Regions from separate parts of the Aeromicrobium sp. JJY06 genome, predicted to be linked through region 1. Evidence: riboswitches for the same ligand, from Rfam matches in the RefSeq annotation. Region 1 holds a riboswitch; the other holds the start of a gene.
The links. Region 1 has a riboswitch for thiamine pyrophosphate ahead of ACGWYL_RS07250 (ECF transporter S component). Riboswitches for the same ligand answer to the same signal wherever they lie in the genome.
Positions count from the first base shown of each region.

Region 2: linked by a shared signal. The riboswitch ahead of thiM (hydroxyethylthiazole kinase) and the one ahead of ACGWYL_RS07250 (ECF transporter S component) in region 1 are both predicted to bind thiamine pyrophosphate.

Region 1 covers NZ_JBIMRD010000001.1:1,466,405-1,480,801, reverse strand. Annotated here, with positions in the region: gene ACGWYL_RS07305 (MCE family protein) at 1-514, opposite strand, end outside; gene ACGWYL_RS07300 (MCE family protein) at 514-1,722, opposite strand; gene ACGWYL_RS07295 (MCE family protein) at 1,725-2,714, opposite strand; gene ACGWYL_RS07290 (MCE family protein) at 2,705-3,790, opposite strand; gene ACGWYL_RS07285 (MCE family protein) at 3,790-5,100, opposite strand; gene ACGWYL_RS07280 (ABC transporter permease) at 5,100-5,927, opposite strand; gene ACGWYL_RS07275 (ABC transporter permease) at 5,929-6,708, opposite strand; gene ACGWYL_RS07270 (ABC transporter ATP-binding protein) at 6,705-7,685, opposite strand; gene ACGWYL_RS07265 (DUF6801 domain-containing protein) at 7,744-8,733, opposite strand; gene ACGWYL_RS07260 (energy-coupling factor transporter transmembrane protein EcfT) at 8,851-9,525, opposite strand; gene ACGWYL_RS07255 (ABC transporter ATP-binding protein) at 9,522-10,871, opposite strand; gene ACGWYL_RS07250 (ECF transporter S component) at 10,875-11,474, opposite strand; TPP riboswitch at 11,464-11,573, opposite strand; gene ACGWYL_RS07245 (DUF6801 domain-containing protein) at 11,648-13,606, opposite strand; gene ACGWYL_RS07240 (DUF4916 domain-containing protein) at 13,752-14,297, shown strand; gene ACGWYL_RS07235 (MFS transporter) at 14,311-14,397, shown strand, end outside.
Region 2 covers NZ_JBIMRD010000003.1:33,772-48,168, forward strand. Annotated here, with positions in the region: gene ACGWYL_RS16085 (bifunctional hydroxymethylpyrimidine kinase/phosphomethylpyrimidine kinase) at 1-1,171, opposite strand, end outside; gene thiE (thiamine phosphate synthase) at 1,168-1,818, opposite strand; gene thiM (hydroxyethylthiazole kinase) at 1,815-2,624, opposite strand; TPP riboswitch at 2,615-2,708, opposite strand; gene ACGWYL_RS16100 (hypothetical protein) at 2,764-3,804, shown strand; gene ACGWYL_RS16105 (response regulator transcription factor) at 3,808-4,455, opposite strand; gene ACGWYL_RS16110 (sensor histidine kinase) at 4,503-5,789, opposite strand; gene ACGWYL_RS16115 (alpha/beta hydrolase family protein) at 5,938-6,576, opposite strand; gene ACGWYL_RS16120 (alcohol dehydrogenase catalytic domain-containing protein) at 6,658-7,620, shown strand; gene ACGWYL_RS16125 (aromatic acid exporter family protein) at 7,667-8,716, shown strand; gene ACGWYL_RS16130 (STAS domain-containing protein) at 8,824-9,171, shown strand; gene ACGWYL_RS16135 (GAF and ANTAR domain-containing protein) at 9,168-9,905, shown strand; gene ACGWYL_RS16140 (uracil-DNA glycosylase family protein) at 9,910-10,209, opposite strand; gene ACGWYL_RS16145 (DUF981 domain-containing protein) at 10,286-10,975, opposite strand; gene ACGWYL_RS16150 (sulfurtransferase) at 11,115-11,948, opposite strand; gene ACGWYL_RS16155 (MBL fold metallo-hydrolase) at 12,019-12,807, shown strand; gene ACGWYL_RS16160 (AMP-binding protein) at 12,804-14,397, opposite strand, start outside.

The sequences.
Region 1 (14,397 bases):
TGCCCAGCTCGCGGCTGATGACCTGGGCCTTGCCGAGCGCACCGCCGTTGAGCACGAGCGAGACCGACGCCAGCACGGCCTCGATCTCGGGCGCGTTGCCGGTGCGCGCCAGCGGGATCAGGTCGCCGTCGCCGAGGCGTCCGACCTCGCCACCACCCTCCTCCGGGGGCGCGAGGGACACGAACTTCTCGCCGAGGATCGAGGTCTGGCGGATCGACGCGACGGCCTGGTCGGGCAGCACGACGTCTCCGTTGACCTTGACCGTGACCTTCGCCTTCCAGCCGTCGAGCTCGACCTTCGTGACGCGGCCGACCGACACGTCGTTGACCTTGACGGCGCTCTGCGGGACGAGGTCGAGCACGTCGGCGAACTCGATCGTGACCGAGTAGGGATCGTCGCCGAGGTCGGCTCCACCCGGGAGCGGCAGGTCACCGACGCTGGAGACGCAGCCCGAGACGAGGGCCAGCGACCCCACGACGCCCACGAGGGCGACCCGGGTCCGGATCGTGCGCATCACGCCACCCCCATCAGGTAGGAGAGGGACTCCTCGGTGGAGGAGCCGGCCGGCGGGGCCTGGGCCGCGGGGGCGGCGTCGGCATCGCTGCCGGTCGCCTTCGCCTGGTCGGCGAGGAAGCCGACGAGCTGGCCCACGGCGTCGCAGGCCTCCTTGTACTTCGCGTCCTCCTGCGTGCTCAGGGAGCAGTAGGCCGACACGTAGAAGCTCTCGGTGAGGACGGTCATCCCGCGCGAGGTGGAGCCCTTGATCGAGCCGCGGGCGTCGAGGGTGCCCGTGGTGGGGTTGTAGGCCATCGCGAGGTTCGACAGCGCCTTCGGACCCTGGTCGAGGATCTTCGCCAGGTCCTTGCGCTGCTCGGCGAGGTTCTTCGTGACGTCGCTGAGCCCGGAGACGTTGCGGCGCAGGACGCTGCGGTTCTCCTCCACGTAGCCCTGGACCTGCTGCAGGGCCCCGGCCAGCTCGCGCACGGCGAGCTGGAGGTCGTCGCCCTCGGCGGCCAGGATGCCCGAGACGTCCTCGAGGCTGGAGTTGAAGCGGCGCACGCTGGAGTCGTTGGCCTCGAGCGCGGAGACGAACCGCTCGATCTGCTCGATCGAGGTGAAGAACTCGTCCTTCGTGCCGTCGACCGTGGTGCCCAGCTTCGCCAGCGCCTCGATGCTCTCGCGGATCTCGGCACCCTTGCCGTCGAGACTGTCGGCCGTGCTGGAGACGAGCTCGCTGACGGCGCCGTCCTCGTTCAGCCCGTCGGGGCCGAGCGTGGTGGCGACGTCGTCCAGCGCGGCGAACGTCTCGTCGAGCTCGGTGGGCGTGCCCGTGCGCGACTGGTCGAGGTGCGAGCCGTCGCGCAGCGTGGGGCCGCCGGTGTAGGCCGGCGCTAGCTGGACGAAGCGGTCGCCGACCACCGACGGCGACACGATGAGCGCCTTCGCGTCGGCGGGGACGTCGTACGCGGCGTCCCACGAGATCCGCGCCCGCACGGTCTGGCCGCGCGGCGTGATCTTCTCGACCGTGCCCACGTCGACGCCCAGGATGCGCACCTTCGAGCCTTCGTAGAGCGACACCGTGCGGTCGAAGTCGACCGTGACCGTGTTCGTGCCCGATCGCGTCACCGCGGCGACGGCGGCCGCGCCGACCAGGACCAGGCACAGCAGGGCCGCGCCGATGGCGACGGCGGGGCGGGAGAGACTCCGGAGACGCTCGCTCATGCTCACAGCCCTCCCGGCACGCCGAGGATGCTCAGCAGGTTATAGATGTACGAGTCCAGCCACGGGCCGCTCGAGCCGTTGTTGGCGACCATCGCGTAGTAGGCCGGCAGCTGGTCGATCGCCGCGTCGATGTTCTTCTCGTTCTTCCTCAGGACGTCGACCACCCCGGCCAGGCGCGTGAGCGCGGGCTTGAGATCCCCGCGGGTGTCGGTGACGAGCGTCTCGATCTCGTTGGACATGCGCGTCACGTTGACCAGCACGGCGTGGATCGCGTCGCGGCGGCTGCTCAGGGCGTCGAACAGCACCGAGCCGTCCTCGAAGAGCTTGACGAACTCCGTGTTCCGGTCGGCCAGCACCGCCGAGATGCCGTCGACGTTCTTCAGCAGCGTCTCGAGCTCCCCGTCGCGCTTGGCCAGCGTGTTCGACAGGGCCGTGACGCCGGTGACGGCGCTGCGGAACTCCTCGGGCGTCTTGGACGCGACGTCGTTGATGGTCTCGAGCGCCTGCGCCAGCTGCTCCTGGTCGACCTCCTGCGTGGTCTCGGTGAGGCCCGAGAACGCCTGGACGATGTCGTAGGGAGCCTTCGTGCGCGAGGCGGGGATGACGGCGCCCTTCGCGAGGGTGCCGGCGCCGTCGGGCTCGAGGCTGACGTACATCGTGCCGAGCAGCGACTTGATGCGGATCGAGGCGCCGGTCTGCGTGCCGAGCCGGTCGCGGTCGGACTTCACCCGGAAGACGACGCGCACCTTGTCGCCGTGCAGCTGCAGGTCGGAGACCTCGCCGACGCGCACGCCGGCGAGGCGGACGTCGTCGCCCTTCTTGAGGCCGCCGACCTCGGTGAACTCCGCGGCGTACTTCGCGCCGCCGCCGACGATGGGCAGACTCGCGGCCTGGCTGGCGCCGAACAGCATCGCGGCGATGATGGCCAGCGAGATCGCGCCCACGACCACGGGGTTGCGCTCGCGGATCGGCTTCATGTCCTTCAGCGGCATCGACTCACCCCTGCTCCGGTCACGGTGACGCGCTTCGTGGTCTTGAACGGACGCGCCTGCTCCCATCCCGGGACACCGTTCAACGACGGCACCTTCCCGTTGACCCCGATGTCGCAGACGAAGAAGTTGAAGAACGAGCCGTACTGGCCCGTGCGGCCGATCCGGTCGATCTTGATCGGCAGGATCTGCAGCGTGCGGTCGAGATCGCGCCGCGCCTGCTTCGTGCCGATCTTCGAGGTGAGCTGGCGCAGCTCCTTGATGTCGGCGGTGATCGCGGGGCCCGTGTCCTCGAGCAGGCCGGCCGTCTCGCCGGTGAGCACCGAGATGTCGTCGAGCGAGCCGGTGAGCACGTCGCGGTCGTCCTTCAGGCCGGTGATGAGCTGCTGGAGGGTGGAGATCGCCGAGGACAGCTCGGTGTCGCGCTCGTTGAACGAGGTCAGCACGACCGTGAGGTTCTCGATGACCGAGCCGATGAGCTCGTCGCGGTCGGCGAGGGTCTGGGTCAGCGAGGCGGTGTGCGACAGCAGCGACTCGACGGTGCCGCTCTCGCCCTGGAACACCTGGATCAGCTCGTAGGCGAGCTGGTTGGTGTCCTCCGGCGACAGCGCCTCGAACAGGGGCTTGAAGCCGCCGAACAGGTCGGTCAGGTCGAGCGCCGGCGTGGTGCGGTCGAGCCCGATCGTCTGGCCCTCCTTCAGTCGCCCGGGCGCCCCGTCGGCGCCCTCGCTGAGGGAGATGTAGCGCTGACCGATCATGTTGCGGTAGCGCAGCGTGGCCTGGGTGGACTGCGTCAGGTCGATGTCGGAGTCGACGCTGAAGGTGACCTCGGCGCTGGTGCCGGAGTGCACCTTCACCTCCGAGACGTTGCCGACGCGCACGCCGGCGATGCGCACGTCGTCGCCCTTCACGAGGCTCGTCACGTCGCTGAACACCGCCTTGTAGGTGACCGTGCGCTCGAACGACGTGTTGCCGATGACGGCGACGAGCAGCGCGGTCATCAGGCCGGTGATGACCAGGAAGGCCATGAGCTTCGCGAACGCGGAGGCCGTCTGGCGGTCCATGCCGGTGCGGGCCATCAGAGCGTCACCTCCGCTCCACGCAGGACGGGACCGAACAGCGGCCGGGCCACGTCGGGAACGTCAGTGGGGTCGACGCCGAGGGCCGTGGCGACGATCGCGTCGATCTGCTCGGCCTCGGCGTCGGTGCCGGCCGGGCTGGCGACCGAGGGCGCGACGAGCGGCGAGCGCTTGCCGAGGTCGCCGCCGATGCCGAACTGCTCCAGCAGGGTGTCGCTCATGCCGGGCGCGGGGCGCTTCGCCGTGTAGGCGGTGCGCGGCAGCGTGGCGCAGCTGGGCGCGAGCGCTCCGGACTTCCCGGCCGTGGGCAGCTCGTAGGCGTCGTCGGCTTCGTAGTCACGCGAGGAGCGCGGGGCGAACTCGATCGACGCGTGCGCCCGGTGGTTGCGGAACGCCCCGTCGATCGCGGGCTTGAGACGGTCGATGCCCTTGAGGACGCACTCGAGCGTGGGCGAGTACTGCGCCAGCAGCTCGAGGGTGGGCCGGGAGTCGCGCGAGAGCGTGATGAAGTCGTCGCCCGAGCGCTGGGCCAGCTTCTCGGCCGAGGTCGCGAACGCGGCGGTCTCGACGAAGAGGGTCTGGAGCTGGGCCCGACGTGCGGTGAGCGTGTTGCCGGTGACCACCGCGTTGCGCAGCGTGGTGCCGATCTCGGGCATGACGTCGGCGTAGGTCTTCGCGGTGTCGCCGAGCAGCGTGACGTCCTCGACGAACTTCGGCGCCAGCGGCGTGATCTTCTGCAGGTAGCCCGACAGCGTCTCGAGGGTCTGGCCGACCTTCTCGCCCTGGCCCGACAGCGCGTCGGACAGCGCCGTGAGGACGTAGGAGAGGTCCTCGGGGTTGAGCGCCGTCAGCAGCGGGTCGAGGTCGGCCAGCAGGGTCTCGACCTCGGACGGCAGCGCGGCCTGGGTGATCTCGTCGCCGGCCTGGATCGGGGTGCCGGCCGACTGCGCCACGGGCTGGAGGTCGACGAACTTCTCGCCGAACAGGGTCTTGGGCACGACGAACGCCTGGACGTCGGACGGGATGACCTGCTGCTGGTCGGCGTCGAGGCGCAGGTGGATGACGGCCTGGCCCTCCTCGGAGGTGATCTCGTCGACGCGGCCGACGATCACGCCGCGCAGCTTCACGTCGGCGTTCGGGTTGAGCTGCAGGCCGACGCCGTTGCTGCGGATCAGGACGGGGATGTCGGAGGAGAACGCCTTCGTGAACACCGCGTACGTCAGCAGCACCGAACCGACGATGAGCGCGACCATGGCGACGCCCAGGCTGCGGACGACGGCGGGGCGGTCGAGGGTGGACACGCGCGCCATCAGCCGGCCAGCCTGACGGTCGTGGTGGTGCCCCAGATGGCCATCGACATCATGAGGTCGGCGACGTTGATGACGACGATCGACGTGCGCACCGCGCGACCCACGGCCACGCCGACGCCCACCGGGCCGCCGCTGGCGTAGTAGCCGTAGTAGCAGTGGATGAGGATCACCAGCACGGCGAACACGAGCACCTTGAAGAACGACCAGAGGACGTCCTCGGGTGGCAGGAACAGGTCGAAGTAGTGGTCGTACGTGCCACTGCTCTGCCCGTAGATCGCGGTGATCGTGAGCCGCGTGGCGAGGTAGGACGACATCAGGCCCACCATGTAGAGCGGGATGATCGCGATCATGCCGGCCAGCACGCGCGTGGTGACCAGGTACGGCAATGACGGAATCGCCATGACCTCGAGCGCGTCGACCTCCTCGGAGATCCGCATCGCGCCGAGCTGGGCCGTGAACCCGCAGCCGACCGTGGCGGCCAGCGCGATGCCGGCCACGAGCGGCGCGATCTCGCGGGTGTTGAAGTAGGCCGAGAAGAAGCCCGCGAACGCGCTGGTGCCCAGCTGCTCGAGAGCGCTGTGGCCCTGCATGCCGACCTCGACGCCGGTGAAGAACGACATCGTGAAGATGACGCCGACGGTGCCGCCGATGACGGCGAGCGAGCCGCGCCCGAACGTGACCTCGGACAGCAGCCGCAGGATCTCGCGCGGGTACCGCGTGATGACGCGCGGCATCCACGCGATCGTGCGCAGGTAGAACGCGAGCTGCAGGCCGAGGTCGTCGAGGATCCCCAGGGGGCGGCGCACGGCGGTCGTCAGGCTGGCCACGTCACAACGCCTTCGCCGGGACGAGCTGGAAGTACAGGGCGCTCATCACGAAGTTCGCCAGGAAGAGCAGCAGGAAGGTGATGACGACCGACTCCATGACCGCTTGGCCGACACCCTGCGGGCCGCCGTCGGCGTGCATGCCCATGTAGGTGGAGACGATCGCGGCGATGAGGCCGAAGACGAGCGCCTTCGCCATGCCCTGGTAGAGGTCGGGCGTCTGCGCGAGCGCGGTGAACGACGCGAGGTAGGCGCCGGGGGTGCCGCCCTGCATCATCACGTTGAAGATGTAGCCGCCCAGCACGCCGACCACGCTGACCAGCCCGTTGAGGAAGACCGCGACGAGCATGCAGGCCAGCACGCGCGGCACGACGAGACGCTGGATCGGGTCGATGCCCAGCACCATCATCGCGTCGAGCTCCTCGCGGATCTTGCGCGCGCCGAGGTCGGCCGCGATGGCCGAGCCGCCGGCGCCGGCCACGAGCAGCGCGGTCGCGATCGGCGCGGCCTCGCGCAGCACCGCGAGCACCGCGGCCGAGCCGACGAACGACTGCGCGCCGAACTGCTGGACGAGGCTGCCGGTCTGCAGCGCCACGACGGCGCCGAACGGGATCGCCACGAGCGCGATCGGGATGATCGTGACCGACGCGATGAACCACGCCTGCTGGATGAACTCGCGCAGCTGGAACGGACGCTGGAAGACGGCGAGCAGCACGTCGGCGCCGAACGCGAAGAGCCGGCCCGCGGTGGCCAACGGCGCGGTGACGCGCTCGCCGAGGCTCATCGGGCACCGCCGATCGACTGGGGCGACGGCGCCGAGAAGCCCGAGCCGTCGTTCAGGAAGGAGCCCGGCGGGGGCACGACGCCGTGGGCCGCGCACCATGCGCCCGGCTCGGCCTGGGTGGCGCGGGGGCGGCCGTCGGACGGGAACAGCTGCAGCGGGATCGGCGGCAGCGGCGGCAGGGTGCTGTGGTCCTCGGCCGCGAGCTCGTCGGCGTCCTTCTCCTCGCTCATGCCGATCGGGCCGACCGTCTGGGCGTTGAGGAACTGGCGCACGGCCGGCTCCTCGCTGGAGAGCAGCATCTCGCGCGGGCCGAACATCGACAGGTGCCGGTGGTAGAGCAGGCCGATGTTGTCGGGCACGGTGCGCGCGGTGTTGATGTCGTGCGTGACGATGAGGAAGGTGGCCTCGGTCTGGGCGTTCAGGTCGACCATCAGCTGGTTGATGAAGGCGGTGCGGACCGGGTCGAGGCCCGAGTCGGGCTCGTCGAACAGGATGATCTCGGGCTCGAGCACGAGCGCGCGGGCGAGACCGGCGCGCTTGCGCATGCCGCCGGAGATCTCGCCGGGCAGCTTCGTCTCGGCACCGACCAGGCCGACCATCGACATCTTCTCCATGACGATGTCGCGGATCTCGGTCTCGTTCTTGCGGGTGTGCTCGCGCAGCGGGAAGGCCACGTTGTCGAACAGGGTCATCGAGCCGAACATCGCGCCGTCCTGGAACAGCACGCCGAACAGCTTGCGGATCTCGTAGAGGTCGCGCTCGCTGCACGTGGCGAGGTCGGTGCCCTCGATGAGGATGTGGCCCTCGTCGGGCTTGATGAGGCCGATCAGGGCCTTGAGGAAGACGGACTTGCCCGTGCCCGAGGGGCCCAGCATCACGCTGATCTGCCCGGCGGGCAGCGTCAGCGAGACGTCGCGCCAGATCGTCTGGCTGCCGAAGGCCTTGGTCAGCCCTTCGACGCGAACTTCGACACCCATCTGGGCTCCTTCACAGGGGGACGGAACCCGCGGGGCGGGTACCTGGAGGAACTGGTGGTCAGCGGCCGGTGCGCCGCAGCCTCACGGCGAGGCCGATCCGCAGCGCCACCAGTACGGCGAGCGCGGCGCCCAGGAGCGGACCGAACGAGGAGCCGGTGGCCGGCAGCGCCGTGGTCTCGGCCGAGGCGGAGGCGACCGCGGCATCGTCGCCGGACCCGTTCTCGTCGAATGCGTAGTCGTCGTCGACGGCGGTCTCCTCGTCGGGGGTGACGGGCTCGATGACCTCGGGGTCCTCGCCGTCGCCGGTTCCACCACCGCCGCCGCCACCGCCACCGCCGTCATCCTCGGCGGGCGGGAGCGGGCACTCGACCGCGGTGCAACCGGCGCCGATCGGGATCGTGCCGATCACCCGGGCCGCGGCGTTGTCGCTCTGGCGGACGCACTTGAGCTCGGCCTCCGAGACCGAGCCGAGCACCGGCGGGTCCATGACCGAGTCGAGGAAGAAGGTCTTGGGCATCTGGACGTAGATGAGGCCGTTCTCGGCCGTCGACGGCACGTCGATCGCGGCGACCGTGCCCGCGGCCGGGATCGTGAGCTCGGCGCCCGTCCGGATCTGCACCCAGTCGGCCTGGAGTCCGCTGACGGGCTCGTTGCGGGTCTCGAGGACCTCGCCGCCCGGGGCCACGGCCTGCAGGACGACGTCGGAGCGCGAGGTGCCGCGCACCCGGCGGACCTCCATCTTCGTGTAGAGGTGGTCGACCAGGTCACGCGAGAGGATCAGGCTCAGCGTGGTGTCGGTGGCGGGCACCGTGGCCCCCGCCTGGACGCTGTCCGGAAGGTCGGTCTCGGCGGTCACGTAGAACTGGTAGTGACCCTCGAGCGTGGAGTTGATGATCGGGTTGGTGGCTTGGCACTCGTAGCCCACGCGCTCGACGCCGGCGGGAGCCGCGCTGGCCGCCGGGGCGACCTGGGTGACGCCTGCGCCCACGAGCGCCGTCGCGATCGCGAACCGAAGTCCTCGACGTGCAGCTGCGGCGCTCTGGCGCATGGGCTCTCCTCGCTTCAGGTCCACGGTCGTGGGTGTAAACGCCCGTTATGCGGGCAGTGCCGACGACTGTAACCTGAAGTTGCACTGTGACGCAAGACACCTTTCAACGGTGGTGCGTCAGAGGCCCATGAGACGCATCCCCGCCGGCACGAGAGCCAGGATCACGGCTCCGACGAGGACGCCGACATCGGCACGGGACCACGTGGCGGCCTCGGCCCACGTGCGACGGTGCGCGGTCGCGAAGCCGCGCGCGTCCATCGCGATCGACGTGCGCGTCGCCTCGCGGATCGTGTGCACGAGCAGCGCGAACGCCATCGACCACGGCCGCACCTTGAGCCCCCGGGCCCGGCGCGTCCGCTCCAGGTCGTGCCACGTGCGCCACGAGCCGCTGACCCGCTGGAGCGCCGCCGACAGGGCGGCGGCGAAGCGCCCCGGCACCTTGAGGCTCTGGGCCAGGTAGTCCCCCAGCCGCGCGACGTCGACGTAGCCCACCGCCACCGCTCCGGGCCACGCCAGCACGAACGTGCGCAGGCCGGCGACGAGGGCGACCTCGGCGTCGCGACCGCCCAGCAGCCACGTGGACCACGCGACGCTCGCCATCGGGATCAGCACGAGCAGCAGGCAGACTGCCGGGTACTTCCACGACGGCACCGTGAGGACTGCGGCGAGCACCCAGAGCGACACCGCGACCACCGCGATCGGCAGCGTGCGGATCGCGGGCGAGCCGAGGGCAGCCGCGACGCCGATCCCGATCAGGACCAGCGGGTTGAGGCGCGTGAGCAGGCCGGTCACGCCACCACCTCCCCGGCGCGCAGCAGGACCTCGCGGTCGCGCGGCAGGTCGGGGTCGTGGGTGGCGACCGCGACCGTCACGCCGTGGCGCGCGGCCGAGCCGAGCCAGCCGGCCACGAGCGCCCAGGCGTCGCGGTCCTGGCCCACCGTGGGCTCGTCGGCGAGCAGCAGTCCGGGACGGTGCGCCGCGGAGGCGGCCAGTGCCAGCCTGCGCTGCTCGCCGCCTGAGAGCCGGTAGGGGTGGTCGTCGCCGCGCCCGGCGAGGCCGACGGCCTCCAGCAGCGCCTCGACGTCGACCGCGCGGCCGAGCGCGCGCGGCGTGGCCTCCAGCTCGTCGCGGACCGTGGTGGCGACGAAGCCGAGCTCGGGGTCCTGGGGACACCAGCCCAGCCCGCGCGGCGCGTCGACGACCCCCGAGACCGGCTCGATGAGACCGCCCAGGGCCAGCAGAGCCGTGGACTTCCCGGCGCCGCTCGGACCGACGAGCGCGCTGAGGGTAGCCGGCTCGAGCGCGAGCGTCAGCCCCGAGACCGCGCGCGTACGCTCCGAGCCACGCAGGCCCCGGGTCACCTGGTCGACGACGAGGTCGGTGACGCGCACGTGCGCAGGCTCCACCGGAGCCAGCAGCTCGCCGGGGACCTCCAGGGGAACGGGGGCGGGGCGCCCGGGCATCCACAGCGCGTCCGGCACGGCCGCGGTGCGGAACTGCGCGACCGAGCCGTCGAAGACCAGGCGACCGGCGTCCAGCACGACCACGCGGTCGACGTGGTCGAGCCACGGCTCGAAGCGGTGCTCGACCACCACGAGCGAGCGGTCGCCGACGACCGCCAGGACGGCGTCGCGGACGACCTCGACCAGCGCGGGGTCGAGCATCGAGGTCGGCTCGTCGAGGAGCAGCAGGTCGGGCTCGGTGGCCAGTGCGCCGGCAAGCGCGAGCCGGTGCCGCTCACCGCCGGACAGCGCACTGGTGAAGCGGTCGCGGTCGTACGGCAGCCCCACGGCGTCGAGCGCCGCGTCGACCCGCCGCCAGATCTCGTCGCGCGGCAGGCCGAGGTTCTCGGGACCGAACGCGACGTCGCGCCCGACGCGGTCGGCGACGATCGAAGCCGACGGGTTCTGCGTGACCATGCCGATCCGCCCGTCGACCTCGACCGACCCGGACGCGTCCCCCACGAGCGTCGATCCCAGCGCACCGGCGACGGCGTGGAGCGCCGTGGACTTGCCGCTGCCGCTGGGGCCGACGAGCAGCACCCGCTCGCCCCGCTCGATCCTCAGGTCGAGCCGGTCGAGGGCGGGCCGCCGCCCGTGGAGGGGCGTCCAGGTGAAGTCGCGGAACGCGATCGTCACGCGCTACGGCCGCCCGGAGGGGAAGGAATCCAGGGCGCCCGCCTTCGCCAGCGACCGCACGAGCAGCCAGCCGCCGAAGCCGGCGATGACGACGCCGGAGGTGGCGAGGAAGCCCAGGTGCAGCAGGCGCCACTGCAGGTCCCAGTCGGGGAAGTAGTACTTCCACTCGTAGAACGCCTCGAGCACGCCCGACAGGGCGCCGCCCAGGACCGCGGTCAGCAGGTCGAAGCGGCGGTAGAGGAACAGCGCGAAGATCAGCTCGGCGCCGAGCCCCTGCACGACGCCCGAGATCAGGACGGTGCTCCCCCAGGACGTGCCGCCCAGGACCAGCATCGACACGAGCGCGGCGATGAACTCGGTGGCGAACGCGGCGCCGGGCTTGCGGACGATGAGGCCGCCGACGACGCCGGCGATGAGCCACATGCCGCCCAGGAGGGCGGCCGCGGGCTTGAAGCCGACCGCGGCACCGAGGTCGATGACGTCGTAGAACTTCCCCCAGCCCCAGAAGACGACGCCGAAGGCGACGCCGAGCATCGCGATCGTGACGAGGTCGATCGTGCGGTAGCGGGTGGGACGAGTCGTGGAGGTGACGGCAGAATTCATGATGACTCCCTTCGCCGGTGCTAACCGGAGCAGGTTCAAGGGTCTGCGGCTGTTCCGCACTCTCAGCGCCCTCTGCATGGCGCTCCCCTGTCGTGGTGCTGCCAGCCTAGCCCGCACGGGCCGGGCACGGCAGCGGGGGCGGACCCGAGGATCCGCCCCCGCTCACTCCTGCGTCAGCTGCGACGCGTGCGGCGGCGCAGCACCAGGGCCGCTCCTCCGGCTAGCACCAGGACGCCGCCGAGCAGCGCGGCGCTCACGGCCGGACCGCCGGTCGCGGCGAGGTAGCCGTCGCTGATCCAGTCGTCGTCGGTCGTGTCGGCCGCGGCGTCGGCGGGCAGGATCTCGACCGGGACCGAGGCGATCACCTCGCCGCGGCTGAGCACCACGACGTCGTGCGAGCCGGCGGGCGCGTTGGTCGGGATGCGCACCGACACCTCGCCCGAGGTGGGCACCACCTTCGTGCCCATCGGGATCGGGTCGGAGCGCAGCTCGAACTCGAGCTCCTTGCCGATCCAGTTCGACCCGAAGGCGAAGGTGATGGTGTCGCCGGGCGACAGCACGTCGTCGCTCAGCAGCTCCACCGCGTCGGGGTCCTCGTCGTCGCCCGGGCCGGTCGTCGGAGCCGTGGTGGGCTCACCCGTGGGCTCGGTCGTCGGCTGCGTGGTCGGCGCGGTCGTCGGCTGGCTGGTGGGACCCGTGGTGGGCTCCGGCTCGGCGTCGCCGACCGGGATCGAGCCCAGGCCGAGCTCGTCCGGGCCCGCGCAGGTCAGGTTCGACGGGACGGTCGAGCCGTCGGCCTTGTGGATCGTGGCCTGGATCGTGAACGCCTCGGGCATGCCCAGGCGGACCGAGGTCTCGGCGTACTCCGGGACCGTGATCTCGGGGACCGTGCCGGTGGCGGGGATCAGCCAGGGCTCGTCGGCGACCTGCGGGATCGGCGTGCGTGCCGACTTCAGGTCCTGGATCGCGACGGCCTGGGTCTGGCCGCCCGTGGTCAGGGTGATCGACGAGTCCGTCGAGCCGCCCTCGGCCTCACGGCCCTGGAGCAGCATCGCGGTGGACTGCCGCAGCAGCTCGGGCAGGGTCAGGGTGATGTCGACGCCGCGCGAGGAGATGACGTCGCCGACCTGGACCCGCGACGGGATCGTGGTCTCGGCCAGGACGCCGATCACGTGCGAGCCGAGGTCGAGTCCGCCGGCCGTGACGCGGCACGTGTAGTCGAAGCGCTTCGACAGGTCGACGTCGGCCGCCGGCGGATCGGTCGGGGTCGTGGTGGGAGCAGTCGTCGGCTCGCTCGTCGGCTCCGTCGTCGGCTCGCTCGTCGGCTCCGAGGTCGGGTCCGTCGTCGGCTCGGCGGTGGGCTCGCTCGTCGGCTCAGTGGTGGGCTCGCTCGTCGGCTCAGTGGTGGGCTCGCTCGTCGGCTCAGTGGTGGGCTCGCTCGTCGGCTCCGAGGTCGGCTCGGAGGTCGGGCCGGTGGTCGGCTCGCTGCCCGCGGTGACCGCGATCGTGCCGAGCGACAGGTCGCCGGGGCCCGCGCAGGTCAGGGTCGACGGGACGGTCGAGTCGTCGGCCTTGTAGATGGTGGCGGCGATCGAGAAGGTGCTCGGCATGCCCAGGACGACCGAGCCGGTCGCCGTGGCCGGGGTCGTGATCTCGGGGACCGTGCCCGACGCCGGGATCGTCCACGGCTCGTTCGCCGTCTGCGGGATGGGCGTGCGCGGCGACCCGAGGTTCGGGATCGGGACGCTCGTGGTCTCGCCGCCCGTCGTCAGGGTGACGGCCGAGTCGGTGGACTCGCCGTCGGCCTCGCGGCCCTGCAGCAGCATGGCCGTGGACTGACGCAGCAGCTCGGGCATCGTGAGCGTGATGTTCACCGTGCGCGGCGCGATCACCTCGCCCGGGGAGACCGACTCGGGCGCCGTGGTCGACGCGAGGACGCCGATCACGTGCTCGCCGAGGTTCAGCCCGCCGGCCGTCACCTGGCACGTGTAGTCGAAGGACTTCTCCAGCTCCACGTCGGCGGCCGAGGCGGGCGAGACGAGCCCGACTCCGACCACGGCCGCGGCGGCCAGGGCGGCCGCCGACGAGCCTGCGGCGACGAGGCGCTGGGATGTTCGGGACGTGCGGATCACGGGCGAGCCTTCCTCCGGCAGACCCGTCCCCTGAGACGGACGGGCCTTGTGATGTGGCTCACCCTAAGTGCTGTAACTCCCAGTGACAACCCGTGTTCACGTCCGCGTCCGCTGCCGACAGCCAGGGATCCACCACAATGGGCGCATGCCCTCCGTGCGCACCCCCGACCCGAACCCCGGCTGGCTCTCCGACTTCCAGCTCGAGGAGACCCGGTCCCGCGTCCCGATCCTCTACGTCGAGGCGATCCCGGTCCGACTGGACAGCCTCGGCCAGGTCGAGCAGGTCGGCCTGCTGCTGCGCGGCTCCCCCACCACCGGCACGATGGCGCGCTCGTTCGTCTCCGGTCGCGTGCTGCACGGCGAGCCGATCCGCTCCGCCCTGATGCGCAACCTCGAGAAGGACCTCGGCCCCACGGCGTTCCCGCAGCTGCCGGCCGACATCGTGCCCTTCACGGTCGCCGAGTACTTCCCGATCCCCGGCGTCACGCCGCTGTACGACGCGCGCCAGCACGCCGTCGCGCTGGCCTACGTCGTGGCGGTCACCGGCGAGTGCGACCCGCGCCAGGACGCGCTCGAGCTCTCGTGGCTGACTCCGCAGGAGGCGCTCAGCCCCGCGATCCTCGACGAGCTCGAGGGTGGCCGCGGCGTGCTGCTGCAGCAGGCGCTGGCGCACGTGGGCGCTCTCGGATGACCCGCGCGCGGAGGTGACGCGCCGCCCGAGCCCCTGGCTCATGCTGGTCGCGGCGATGATCGCGCAGGTCACCGCGACCGCCGTGGTCAGCACGCCGCTG
Region 2 (14,397 bases), on a different contig from region 1:
CCAGCAGGTGGTCGAGGTACGCCGTGGTCGTGGCGCTCGGCGCGGCCGGCTCCACGCCACCCAGCCAGTCCGTGTGCAGGGCCAGCTCGGTGACGAGGGCGCCGTGGGCGCCGGACGCCCAGAACGCCTGCTCCCCCAGCGTCGGCGCCAGCCGGCTCGCCTCCGCCAGCACCCGCGCGTAGTCCCGCAGGTACAGCGCGTCCTGGGCCAGGTACCAGCCGAACGCCTCCTTCGACAGCGTCCCGTCCCCCAGTCCCCGCACGAAGCCCAGATCGTCGATCGCCGCCCGGACGTCCGCCACGGCGTCCCACCAGTCGCGCTCCACCTCGGCGGCGGTGGGCCGGGTCGTGAGGCCTCCGCGGGCCCACAGCCCGGCGAAGTGGCTGACCGGGCCATGGCCCGAGCCGACGCGCAGATCCTCGCCGTGGGCGATGCTCTCGGCCAGCCAGCGCTTGGCGTCGGCCGTCGCCTGCTCCCACGAGCCGGTGCGCGCGACGATCGTCGCGACGGCGGACGAGAGCGAGCATCCCGTGCCGTGGGTGGACGTGGTCGTGATCCGGGCCCCGGTGAACTCGACGACGCGACTCCCGTCGACCAGGGCGTCCGGGACGGACTCGCCGTCGAGGTGGCCGCCCTTCGCCAGCACCCGCACCCAGTACGCCACCGAGACGCGGGAGGCCTGCGCCAGCACCTCGCCCCACGAGGTCGCGGGAGCCTCCTCGGCGAGGACCGCCAGCTCGGGCACGTTGGGCGTGATGAGGTCGACCCGCGGCAGCAGGCCCCGCAGCGCCTCCTCGGCGTCCGCGTCGAGCAGCCGATCACCGCTCGTCGCGACCATCACGGGGTCGAGCACGACCACCGGCGGTCGTGCGCGGTCGAGCCACGCGCTCACGGTCTCCATGACCTCGCGGCCGGCCAGCATCCCGATCTTCACCGCGTCGATCTCGACGTCGTCGCTCACCGCATCCAGCTGCTCGGCGAGGAAGGCGACCGGCGGCACGTGCACCGACCGCACGCCGTGCGTGTTCTTCGCGACCAGCGCGGTGACCACGGCCATGCCGTAGCCGCCCTGGGCCGCGATGCTCTTGAGGTCGGCCTGGACGCCCGCGCCGCCCGTCGGGTCGGTGCCGGCGATGGAGAGCACCCGCGGCACCTGCACCGGGGCGCTCACGCCAGACCCCACGCGTCAGCGTGCTCGCGCGCAGCCGCGCGAGGGTCTGCCGCACCGCAGATCGACGAGACGACGGCTGCTCCGGCCGCACCCGCGGCGCGCAGTGCCGGCAGGTCCGCGCTCGTGATGCCGCCGATCGCGACGGCGGGCAGGGAAGTGCTCCGCGCGAGCCGCTCGAATCCCTCGATACCGAGCGGCGGCGGCGCGTCCGGCTTGGTCGTCGTCGCCCGCAGCACCCCGATCCCCACGTAGCCGACCCGGCCGGGATCCAGTTCGGCGGCGGTCAGCTCCGCAGGCGTGGCGGCGCTCAGGCCGATCAGCGCCTCGGGGCCGACGAGCTCGCGAACCACCGCAGACGGCAGGTCCGCCTGCCCCAGGTGCACGCCCGTGACCCGGGCGCCGCGGGCCCGGGCGGCGAGGAACACGTCGACGCGGTCGTTGACGATCAGGGCGACGTGCTCCGGCAGGACCTCCGACACGGCGACGACGGTGGCGAGGAAGTCGGCGGCCGGTGCCTCCTTCTCGCGCACCTGCACCGCGGTCACTCCCCCGGCGGCCGCCTCGGCGACCACCTCCACGACCTCCCGTCCGCGCGACGCGGCGACCGCCGCGTCCGTGACGAGGTAGACCGACAGGTCGGCGCTCACGACAGCCGCGCCCGCGCGTCGAGGTCGGCTGCGTCGATTGAGGCCAGCGCGTCCAGGAAGGCCGGGCCGAAGGTGCCGGGGCCGGCGCTCTGCTTCGCGGCGAGCTCCGCGGCGACGGTGTAGACGGTGACCGCGGCAACGGTCGTGGCCAGACGGTCGTCGTCCACCGCGGCGAACGCCGCCATCAGCGCGCCGAGGGCACAGCCGCCACCGGTGATCCGCGTGAGCAGCGGGTCGCCGTTGGCGATCCGGACCAGGCGCTCGCCGTCGGTCACGACGTCGACCGGTCCGGAGACCGCGACGACGCCACCCGTGCGGACGGCCAGAGCGCGCGCCGACTCGACGGCCCCCTCGACGTCGTCCGTGGCGTCGACACCGCGGCCACCGCCCCCGGATCCACTGACGGCGATGATCTCCGATGCGTTGCCGCGGACCACGGTCGGCCCGAGGTCGCGCAACTGCTCGGCGAGCGCGGTCCGCACGGGCAGCGACCCGACCGCGACCGGGTCGAGGACCCAGGGGGTGCCCGCGGCGTTCGCGGCCTCGGCGGCCTCGACCATCGCGGCCCGCTGCTCGGCCGTGGGCGTGCCGAGGTTCACCAGGAGCCCGTCGGCGACGGCGGCGAACGGACCGGCCTCGTCGGGGATGTCGACCATGGCCGGCGCCGCCCCGGCGGCGAGCAGGGCGTTGGCGGTGAAGTTCACCACGACGCTGTTGGTGATGCAGTGGACGAGCGGCCCTCGGGCGCGGACGCGGCCCAGGGCCTCGGAGGTGAAGGAGGACAGGTCTGCAGGCGTGCGCGACATCGCGACATTCCCTTCGCTAGGACGAACTAGATCAGGTTCGACGGGTGTGATCTCAGCCCCGGTGGGGCACCCCGTGTCTCGCCTGCAGGCTAGCCCGCGCGTCCGACGTGCTCGCGGGCGGCCGTGTGATCATGGCCCGGTGGGCATCCGAGGCACGATCGTGGCGCTGCTCGCCTGCGTCGTGCTGGCGGGGTGTGCGGGCTCGACCGAGGGGTCGGCGGTCACGCCTGCGTTCACGCTGCCCGTGGGCCCGACCACGTGGGACACGACCGCGCCGGCCTGGCTGCTCGACGGCACGCTGCACGTGGGCGACGTGACCGTGGAGCTCGGCGACGACGTGGACCAGTTCGTCCTGGGCGCGACGGGCGTCTACTGGAATCGCGGCGGGACCCTGCTGTTCACCAGCGCCGAGGGCGACATCCGCGAGGTCGCCGACGTCGGGTGGGACAACCTCGCCGTCTCGGCGGACCGCTCCGTGCTCGCCACGGTCGACCAGTCGCGCGGCCCGACCGACCGCTACGGCACCCACGTCATCCAGGTCGCCGCGTTCGACACCCGCACCGGCGAGCAGCTCTACCGCACGCCGGACGAGAAGCCTGACCGCGAGGCCGACCTCGCCGACCTGTACGGCGAGATCATGCCGCTGCTGCACGGCGTCAGCACCGAGCACGTCTTCTTCGACGGTGCCACGATCGACCTCGAGGACGGCTCGCGCGAGGCCGCGACCCTCGATGCCGACGGCCTCGAGGTCTACCCGCACCTGGCCGACACGCTGTTCCCCGCGGGCTACCGCGTCAGCATCAGCGGCGAGGGTCGTCACCGCGAGCTGTCGGACTCCTCGCTGTACGGACCGGGGCTCCTGTCACCCGATCGCAGCACGATCTTCGACACCTCGGCGTGGCCGACCCAGGCCGTCGTCTACGACGCCGCCAGCGGCGACCAGCGCGGGATCGACGCACCGTGGGAGCACTTCACGCTGGCCGGCTGGAGCGACGCGGACACGTTCTTCGGCGTGGCCGAGGAGATCGACGAGGCCGACGTCGACAACATCGTCCGTGCTCGGCAGGTCGTCACGTGCGAGCTGCGCTCCCTGCGGTGCGAACCCGTGAGCCCCGTGGTCCCCACGCCCGAGGAGGGCGACCCGGCGACTCTGCTGGTCGAGGGCACCGCGGCGCTCTGAGCCTCAGCGCGAGGTGGAGCGCAGCCACCCCAGCACGGCGCGCACCCGCCGGTGGTCGCTCTCGTCGGCGTACAGGCCGAGCTTCGCGAAGATGCGCTGCGTGTGCTTCTCGACCGCGCCCTCGGTGACGTGCAGGGCCTGCGCGATCGCCTGGTTGGAGCGGCCCTCGGCCATCAGTGCGAGGACCTCGCGCTCGCGCGGAGTCAGCGCCGCGACCGGGTCGGCCCGGCGTCCCATCCACTGCTGGACCACCTGCGGATCGAGCACGGTGCCACCGGCGACGACCTGGTCGAGGGCGCCGAGGAAGTCGTCGACGTCGCTCACGCGGTCCTTCAGCAGGTACCCGACCCCGCCCTCGCCTCCGGCCAGCAGATCGTCGGCGTACGAGACCTCGACGTACTGGCTCAGCACGACGATCCGCGCCTGCGGCCACCGGCCCCGCACCTCGACCGCAGCCCGCAGTCCCTCATCGGTGTGGCTCGGCGGCATCCGCACGTCGACGACGCCGAGGTCGGGACGGTGCTCGGTCATGGCTGCCACGAATCCGGGCCCGTCGGCGACCTGTGCCACGACCTCGTGACCCGCTTCGGTCAGCAGCAGCCGCAGGCCCTCGCGGAGCAGGACCGAGTCGTCGGCGATCACGATGCGCATCGCACCAGCATCGTGCATCGGCCCGGTCGCGGTCCCGCCGCCGGTGGTCACCCGGCCGGGATGCGCGCGGTGACGAGCGTCGGACCGCCCACCGGCGAGTCGACCTCGAGCGTGCCGCCGACCGCCGCGACTCGCTGGGCGAGGCCCGCGAGGCCCTGTCCCTTGCCCGGGTGGGCCCCGCCGACGCCCGCGTCGCGCACCTGCACCAGCAGGTCCGAGCCGTTGGGCACGACGCGCACGTCGGCCGTGTCCGCGCCGGAGTGCTTGGCCACGTTGGTGAGCGCCTCCGAGACGGTGAAGTAGACGGCAGTCTCCACGTGCGGCGACAGGCCCGCGGGCAGGTCGTGGACGAGGGTCACCGGGACGGCGCTGCGGACGACCAGCTCGTCGAGCGCGACCCCGAGGCCCCGATCCACCAGCAGCGGCGGGGCGATGCCGCGCGACAGCGCGCGCAGCTCGTCGAGCGTCTCGCGTGCCTGCTCCAGGGCCGACTCGATCGTGGCGGAGGCCTGCTCGGGGTCCGCACCGACCTGACGGCGCGCCCGACCGAGGTCCATCGTCAGGCGGACGAGGCGCTGCTGCGGCCCGTCGTGGATGTCGCGCTCGAGGCGGCGCAGCGCCACGGCCTCGGCCTCCTGCGCGGCGTCGCGCGCCCCCTCGGCGCGCTCGACCCGGGCCGACATCGAGCTGCGGCCGTTGAGCACGACGTCGGCGAGCGACGCGTGCAGCCACGCGGCTCCGCGGACGACCCACGGCAGGGTCACGAGCGCCGCCAGGCCGATCGCGAGGTTCAGCAGGCTGTCCGCCAGCCGCCCGTCGCCGAGGCCGATGAGCGACGCCAGCGTCTCGTTGCCCTCGCTCTGCGGAAGCCAAATCTGCCAGAACCAGTAGGTCAGCCCGGTCAGCACGCCCGCCCACCAGACCACGGTCACGATGAACGCGGCGAGGCCCGTGACGAACGCGAGCGGACCCCACAGCGTGTCGAGCCACATCTGCGGGTCGCGCAGCGGCGCGATCAGACGGGCGACGCGGCCCTCGCGCCCGGTGCCGACGCGGTACGTCGTCGGCCGCGGCTCGCGGCCCTGCATCGCGACGAGCCGCACGCGCTCGAGGCGCGCCAGCCACGACGAGACGACCAGCGTCGCGGCGAGGACCAGGACGCCGACCCACACGATCAGGGTCGCGACGCCGGTGGCGACGCCCACGATCGTGATCACGAAGCCCAGGAGGCCGAGCGGGAAGGCGGTGAGGGCGTACAGGGTGTCCCACCCGACGCGGGCGGCCAGCGGTGACGGGTCGCGCCGTGCGGTGGTGGGGATGCTCATGGTGGTCATGTCTCGATCGTCGTCGTGTCGCGGCCGGGACACGATCCTGCCACCCCGACACCTGGTGTCGGGCCAGCCCGACCCTTCGACCCGCCGGCGGACGCGACGGCCACGAGCGGCCGACGGGGTCGCCGCGAACAGTCGACGGACGGTCGGGTCAGCCGATCGCGGCGAGGAAGTCCCGGAGGAAGACCTCGTAGAACGCGTCGGGATCGAGCCACGGTGTCGGCACCTTGTTCGACGGCAGCGGCGACATGAAGTCGAAGTGGCCGACGCCGTCGTAGGAGTGCAGGTCGAGGCCGGCCGGCGCCGGGCGGAGCAGCTCGGCCGACTCCGGTGGGGTCACGGTGTCCTCCGAGCCGACGAACGCGGTGACGGGGGCGGTCACGGCGTCGAGCGCGTCAGGGCCCGCGAACCAGCCGGTCGCCGGCGCCAGCACCACCACGCGCGAGACGCGCGGCTCGGTCGGGACCTCGAACGGCTCCCCGGCCCGCGTTCGGGGACGGGCTCCCGCGAGGCACAGGGCGGCGCACCCACCCAGCGAGTGTCCCGCCGCCACCACGGGCAGGTCGTCGCGGTCGAGCCCGGCGAGGGGCGCGACCAGCGCCTCCACCCTCCGGCGCACCACGTCGTCGGAGAACGTCTCGGTGAGCTCGTGCTCCGGGGCACGGACGAGGAAGCCGGCGTCCGCCGCCGCGTCGAGCAGCCGGCGGTAGCGCGTGGGGTCGCCCCCGGCTCCCGGCGCGAAGAGCAGGATGCCGCGGGGGTCCTCGGGGGTCAGGGAGATCGCGCTCATGCTGGCACCCTACGCACGGTGTGCCCGTGCGGCGAGGCGTTCGCTTGACCTCAACGGGGGTTGAGGTTGTCCGATGGGGTCATGCACGCGATCCGCCACCACGAGTTCGGGCCCGCCGACGTCCTGCGCCTCGAGCGCCTCCCCGACCTGGCCCCTGCCCCGGGGCAGCTCCGCATCGCGGTCGAGGCCGCCGGCGTGCACCTGCTGGACACGTCGATCCGGGCGGGTGACTCCTTCGGCGCGGGCCCGCGGCCCGAGCTGCCGCTCGTCCCGGGCCGTGAGGTCGCCGGCGTGGTCGACGAGGTCGGCGCGGGTGTGGACGCCGGCTGGCTCGGCCGGCGCGTCGTCGCCCACCTCGGGTTCGGCGGGGGCGGCTACGCCGACCAGGCCGTCGTGGCCGCCGACCGGGCGCATGCGATCCCCGACGGCATGGACGCACCGACCGCCGTCGCGACGATCGGCACCGGTCGCACCGCCACCGCGATCCTCGAGCTCGCCGGGCTGCGTCCCGACGACGTCGTCGTCGTCACGTCCGCTGCCGGAGGCCTCGGCCCGCTGCTGCTCCAGGGTGCGCGGAGCGCGGGCGCGCGCACCGTCGGCGTGGCCGGCGGTCAGGAGAAGACGGCGCTCGTCGGGCGGCTCGGCGCGGACCTCGCCCTCGACCGCCTCTCCCCCGGCTGGGAGTCGCGGATCGCCGAGGCCGGGACGCCGACCGTGGTGCTCGACGGGGTCGCCGGGCCCGTGGGACGCGTCCTGTTCGGTGGGCTGGCCCCGGGCGGGCGGCTCGTGCGGTTCGGCTGGTCGTCGGGCGAGCAGAACGCCTACGCCGATCCCGAGCGCCGGGTGGTCGACGTGCTGGGGCCGCCGATCCTCGACCGCCTGCCCGAGCTCGAGCGAAGGGCACTGGCCGCGGCGGCGGACGGGACCCGGGTGCCCCTCGTGGGCACGGTCCTGCCGCTGGCCGAGGCGGCCGAGGCCCACCGGGCGCTCGAGACCCGGGCCACGGTCGGCAAGGTCGTGCTGACGCCCCACGGGAACGGCTGAGCCAGGACGAGGTGCCGCCGTCGGCGGCTCGTGTCACGGTGAGGTGATGCACGCAGCGACCCGATGGCTCCTCGACCGGTGGATGATGCATCCCCGGATCGCCCTCGCACTGCGTGCGGCCGTCGCCGCCGGGCTGGCGTGGATCCTCGTGCGCTTCGTCCCGGGATCGCAGGACTATCCGTACTACGCGCCGTTCGGCGCGATCATCGCCACGACATCCACGCTGGCGGGCTCGGTGCGCGAGTCCCTGCAGGCGGTCGGGGCGATCGTCGTCGGCGGCGTGATCGCCTGGCTCGTCGACACGGCCACCGGGGACTACGTCGCGGCCGTCACGCTGGCGCTCGTCGTCGCGATCTCCGTGAGCGTCGCGGGCTGGCGGCCCCTCGGCGCCATGGGCGGCTGGGCGCCCACGGCGGCGGTGTTCACGCTGATCATCGGTCACGGCGAGGCCAACTTCATCGCCGCGTACGGCGGGCTGACACTCGTCGGCGCGATGGTCGGCATCGCCGTGAACATGGTCGCGCCGCCGCTGCCGCTCGCCCCCGCGCGACTCGCCGTCGGACGCACCCGAACGGTGCTGGCGGCCCAGCTGCGCGAGCTGGGCGACCTCATGGTCCAGCACGAGCTGCCGACGCTCGACGAGTGGCACCGTGAGCACTCCGAGCTCCGGCGGGCCCGGACCGCGATGCGCGACGCCGTCACCCTGGTCCACGAGTCCCTCACGGCGAACGCGCGCGCCCGCCGGCACCGTGACGCGCTGGACGTGCTGACCCAGGAGGCGGACTCGCTCGACCGCGTGTCCCTCCTGGTCTCCGACGTCAGCGACCTCGTGCTGCTGCCCCACGGCGTCCCCGGGGACCCCGAGGGTCGTGCCGCACTCTCCGACGACGCTCGCGAGCCCATTGCCCGCGCGATGCACCGGGTGGCCGACGCCCTCGACGCCTACCAGTACGGCGGGGACACGCAGTCCACGCTCACGGCCGCCGACGCCGAGCTCGAGCAGCTGCTGCGGAACCAGCCCGGCGAGACCCACGAGCAGCTGCTCGTCCACAGCGTCGTGCTCGCCCTGCGCAGGGCGCTCGACACGTTCGGCTGACACGCCCTCCCTGAATTGCTCCGGGCACCCCTGCACTTGTACTTTGGGGCTCTAGCGCGGTGCTTCAAACCCAGGCACTGATCCTCCTCCCCCAGAGGAGGTCTGCCTTGCAGACCGATTTTCAGTTCTCGTGCGATCCACCGCTGGCGCAGGTGCGCATCTTCGGCGAGCTCGACCCGTCGACGACCGCACACCTCGCCGACGTGCTCGAGAGCCTGGCGACGCGCGGGTGCACCCGCGTGGAGGTGGACGTGGAGGAGGTGACGTACGTGGACGAGTCGAACCTGCGGGTGCTGCGGGACGAGCAGCTGAGGCTGCGTGCTCGTGGCGGAGATCTCGAGGTGGTCGGCGACTCCGACTACCACCGGGTGGTCGCGCGCCGTGCCGGCTGCGCCGACCTGTTCCCGTCGTCCCTCGCCGAGGACGCAGAGCCGTGGGAGGGCGTCGGCTCATGAGCGAGGACCTGCCGCTCGCCGAACGGCTCGCCGAGGCCGCACGCAACCTCCAGACCGCGCCGAGCGCGAGCGCCACGATGGAGACCGCCGTGCAGCTGGCGGTCACGAACATCCGCCACTGCGACTCCGCCAGCGTCACGCTCGTGCGACGGCGCGGGGCGCTCGAGACGCCCTCGTCCAGCGACGGCGTCGCGCTGGCCTGCGACCGGCTCCAGTACGACCTCGGCGACGGCCCGTGCCTGCAGGCCGTGTGGGACGAGGCCGTCGTGCACTCGCCCGACCTCACCGACGACGCCCGCTGGGGCATCTGGGGACCGCGGGTCGCCGAGGAGCAGGGGGTGCTGAGCGTCCTGTGCCTGCGCCTGTTCACCGAGAAGGACGACATCGGCGCCCTCAACCTCTACTCGCAGCGCCGTGACGGCTTCAGCGAGGACGACCGCGACGAGGGCACCGCGCTCGCCGCCCACATCGCCGTCGCGCTCGCCGCCGCCCAGGCGCAGGAGAACCTCACCCGCGCGCTGGACGCACGCACGCTCGTCGGACAGGCCGTCGGCATCGTCATGGAGCGCTACGGCGTCAACTCGGCGGCCGCGTTCCAGGTGCTCGTGCGGATCAGCTCGCACAGCAACCTCAAGCTGCGCGACATCGCGCAGGAGCTCGTCGACACGGGCAACCTCCACGGCAGCGACCGCGCCGCGAAGACCCGTCCCGAGCTCGAGTCCGAGCAGCAGTAGTCGCTCACGCGGCGTCGGCGGCGCGTCGCAGGTCGACGGCGAGGTCCTGCAGCCCGGTGGCGTCGTCGCCGCGGTCGCGCAGGCGCAGCAGCGCCGAGGGGGCGTGGTGAGCACCACCGCGTAGGGGCGCGTCGACCTCGAGCACGTGCCCGCGCTCCTCACGGATCCGCACGGTCCGACCCAGCACCGAACGGCCCGCCGTGGCGCCGAGGCGGACGACGACGCGCGGCCTCACCACCTCCAGCCCGCCCTCGAGCCACGGGTGGCAGACGTCGATGTGGCTCGCGGCGGGCTCCTGATGGATCCGAACTCCGGGCGAACGAACGGGCGGGCGGTGCGCTCACGCGTCACCGCCCGCCCGTTCGGGGTGCCTCAGGCCGTCACCAGTTGTAGTTCGTGCCGTACTCGATGTTGTGATACATCCCGATGTGCGTGTAGAAGTTCATCGCACCGAACAGCAGGAACACCACGCCGCCGATCACGAAGGCCCACACGACCCAGCGCAGCAGCTGCGGGCGGTCGGTCAGCAGCGCGAACGCGAACAGCAGCGCGCCTACCGCGACGATGCCCCACAGGCCGCCGAGGAACAGCGCCTCGAGGATCGGCAGGTGGCCGAAGCGGCCGCTGATGGGCTCCTCCGGGGGCGCGGCACCCAGTTGGAACCGCACGAAGGCGATGGCCAGGACGGCCATGCCCAGGCCGAGGGCGCCGACGAAGATGCTCGCGGGCTTCACGGCGGACAGCACCGCGTCCCGGACGAGCTGCTGCTCGCCGGCGAAGAGCTCGCGGTTGCGCCACAGGTAGATCGCGGCGAACAGCAGCAGCGCGCCGAAGGCGGCGGCCGGCTGGCCGAAGGCGATGTTGGCGTACTCGAAGCCCTCCCCGCCGAACGGCCAGGTCACGGTGGTGTGCACGCCCAGGACGAACAGCAGCAGACCGGTCAGTCCGAAGAACGCGGCCCATCCCTCGCTGTCGACGCGCTTGCCCCGCAGCAGGTGGTGCAGGAACATCGCGACGCCGAGGAGACCCGCGCCCGAGGTGACGGCCACGATCTCGTTGTAGACGACCATGTCGCCCACTTCCTCTCTTCCTTGATGGTGGGAGCGCCCTCCGGGCGCTTAGTTGAAGGTTCAACTACCACCCTACGCCTCTCCCCAACCCCGACCCGAGCCAGGGGCCGGCGACGGATCGCCGGCCCCTCCTCATGTCTCAGCCCTGCTCGAGAGGACGCGCCGGGTCTGCGGTCCAGGCGTTGAGCGAGCCGTCGTAGATCGCGACGTCGTCGCGGCCGAGGCCCTTCAGCGCGAACGCGACGGCCGTCGCCGCGATCCCGCCGCCGCAGTACGTCACGGGCGCCACCTCGGGATCGAGCGCGCCGACCGACTCGAAGAGCGGGCGCAGCTCGTCGAGGCTGCGCAGGCGTCCCTGCTCGTCCACGAGCTCGCCGAACGGCACGTTGACACTGCCCGGGATGCGACCGCCGGCGAAGGACTCGCGGTCGAGGGAGTTGATGAGCAGGACCGAGCCGTCCTGCGTCGCGGCCTCCACGTCGGCGGTGCTCGCGATGCGCTCGCTGCTGCGCGAGGGCGTGAACCGCGCCGGCTCGTAGGTCGCGTCGCCCGTCTCCACGGGCAGGCCCGCGTCCTGCCAGGCCTTCAGTCCGCCGTCGAGCACGACGACGTCGGGGTGCCCCTCGAGCTCGAGCTGCCACCACAGCCGCGTGGCCCAGATGCCGTTGACGTGGTCGTAGACCACGACCGTGTGCCCGTTGCCGATGCCGAGGTCGCCGATCACCCGCGCGAACTGGTCGGAGGGCGCGGCCTCGAACGCCGCCTCCCCGTCGTGGACGGTGAGGTCGGCCAGCTGGTCGGCGAACGTGGCCCCGGGGACGTGGGCCTCGCGGTAGGTCGCGCGACCCGACTCGGTGTGCGCGCCCTCGGCGTCGAAGGTGAGGTGGACGGTGGCGTCGACGACGCGGATCGAGGGATCGTCCAGGCGATCGCGGAGCCACTGGACGTCGACGAGGCGGGGGTGGGAGGTCATGCCCTCGAGCCTAGGTCGGGCGAGGTGGTCGCTCCCTCGCGTCTCATCTGGCGTGCGGGCGGCGGGGTGCATGTCCCGCCGTCGCACGGGTACTCCCTTCGAGGAGCGAGCGGAGGACCTCATGGGCATCACCCAGGTGCGCGACGGGATCGTGCGGATCGAGCAGGCGGGGACCAACTGCTACCTCGTCACCAGCGCCGGCGCGCCCTACTTCGTCGACGCCGGACTCTCCCGCACCCGCGAGCTCGCCGAGCAGGCCCTGCGCGAGAGTGGTCACGACTGGGGCGACGTCACCGACGTCCTGCTGACGCACGCGCACTTCGACCACCTCGGCTTCGCGGCCCACGCGTCCCGGGCCGGCGCCCGCATCTGGGCCCATCCCGGCGACCACCGGATCGCCCGTCGCCCCTACCGCTACCAGCCCGGGCGGCCGCGCCTGCTCTACCCGCTGCGCCACCCGGCCTCGGTCCCCGTCCTCGCGCGCATGGTCGCTGCCGGCGCCCTGAAGGTCGAGGGCGTCGCGCAGATCGAGAACCTCCACCCCGGGGCGGACGGTCTTCCCGCCGGCGTCGAGGTGGTCGCGACGCCCGGCCACACCGACGGCCACTGCGTGCTGCTGCTGCCCGACTCCGACGTCGTCTTCACCGGCGACGCGCTCGTCACGCTGGACCCGTACACGGGTCGCACCGGCCCGCGCATCGTGGCGCGCGCCGGCACGAAGGACGCGCGCGGTGCCCTGCGGTCGCTCGACGCGATCGCGGCCACGGGTGCCGGCACGGTGCTGCCGGGCCACGGCGAGCCGTTCCGGCGCGGCGCCGCGGCCGCCGCCGAGTCCGCGGCAGGCGCCGGAGTCGCCTAGTCACGGTCGCGGTGACTGAACATCTCCTGCACCTGACGACGCATCACCTTGCCGATCTGCGAGCGCGGCAGGTCCTCCACGAACTCGACCCGGCGCGGCAGCGCGTAGCGCGCGAGACGCTGCTCCCCGTGCGCCCGGACCGTCTCGACCGAGGGCGTCGCGGCGCCGGACTCCATCACGAACGCCGCGAGCACCTCGTGGTCGCCGGCACGCGTGCTGACGCCCACGACCGCGACGTCGGTGACGCCGGGAAGCAGTCGCAGGTGGTCCTCCACCGTGGACGGGTACACCTTGAAGCCGCCGACGATGATCATCTCCTTGACCCGGTCGACCAGCGTGACCCAGCCGGTCGCGTCGACCTCGACGACATCGCCCGTGCGCAGCCAGCCGTCCTCGAGCAGCTGGTGGGCCGTCTCCTCGGGCCGGTTCAGGTAGCCCGTGAAGACCTGCGGACCTCGGACCAGCAGCTCGCCGCGGCGGACGCCGCTCTCGTTCGGCCCGACCTCGCGCGTGTGGTCGTCGACGTCGACGATCCGCATGTCGGTGTTGGGGAACGGGACGCCGAGCGTGCCGGGGCGGCGCGTGGGCGCGCACGGGTTGCCGAGGGCGATCGGCGCGCACTCGGTCATGCCGTAGCCCTCGATCAGCAGTCCCCCGGTGAGCCGCTCCCAGCGCTCCACCGTGGCGGGAGGGATCGGCATCGCGCCGGCGAAACCGAGCCGGCACTCCCGGAAACCCTCGGCGGGAGGCTTGCCCGAGGCCTCGGCGGTCGCGGCGATCCGGTCGAACATCGGCGCGACCCCGGCCATGAACGTGGCGGGCCGGCGGCCGAACGCCTGCACGACGGCCGCGGGATCGAAGTTCGGGAACATCACGAGGGTCGCCCCGATGTGGCCGGGCAGGTTGAGGCAGAACGTCAGCCCGAAGGCGTGGAAGAACGGCAGCACGCCGTAGACGGTCTCCTCGCCCTCCCGGAAGCCCGCCCACGCCTGGCCGTGCACGAGGTTCGCCACGAGGTTGCGGTGCGTCAGCATCGCCGCCTTCGGCGTTCCCGTCGTGCCGCCGGTGTACTGCAGCAGCGCGAGGTCGTCGGCCCGAACCGTGGCCGGCGGCACCTCGCCCTGCGCCCCGGCGACGAGATGGTGCCAGTCGGCGATGTCGGACGGCACGGTGCCGAGCAGCGCCTCGCGCTTCGCCCGAGCGGGCTTGAGCGGCAGGCGCAGGAGCAGGCGCGAGAGCATCGGCAGGTCGCGACTGACGTCGACGCTCACCACGGTCTCCAGGGGCGTCGTGGCCCGCGCCGGGAGGACCCGCTCGACGGCCTTGTGCCACACCAGCGCGTGGGTCGCGCCGCAGTCGCCGAGCAGGTGCTCGAGCTCGGCCTGCGTGTACGTCGGGTTGAGGTCCACAACGACCGCACCCAGGCGCAGGACCGCGTGGTACGCCACGAGGTGGGACGGGCAGTTCGGCAGCACGAGCGCGACCCGCGATCCCGCGTGCACGCCCAGCCCACTCAGCACCACCATGGCGCGGCGCACGGCCTGCTCGGTCTCGGCGTACGTGGCGGTCGCGCCGAGGAAGTCGGTGGCG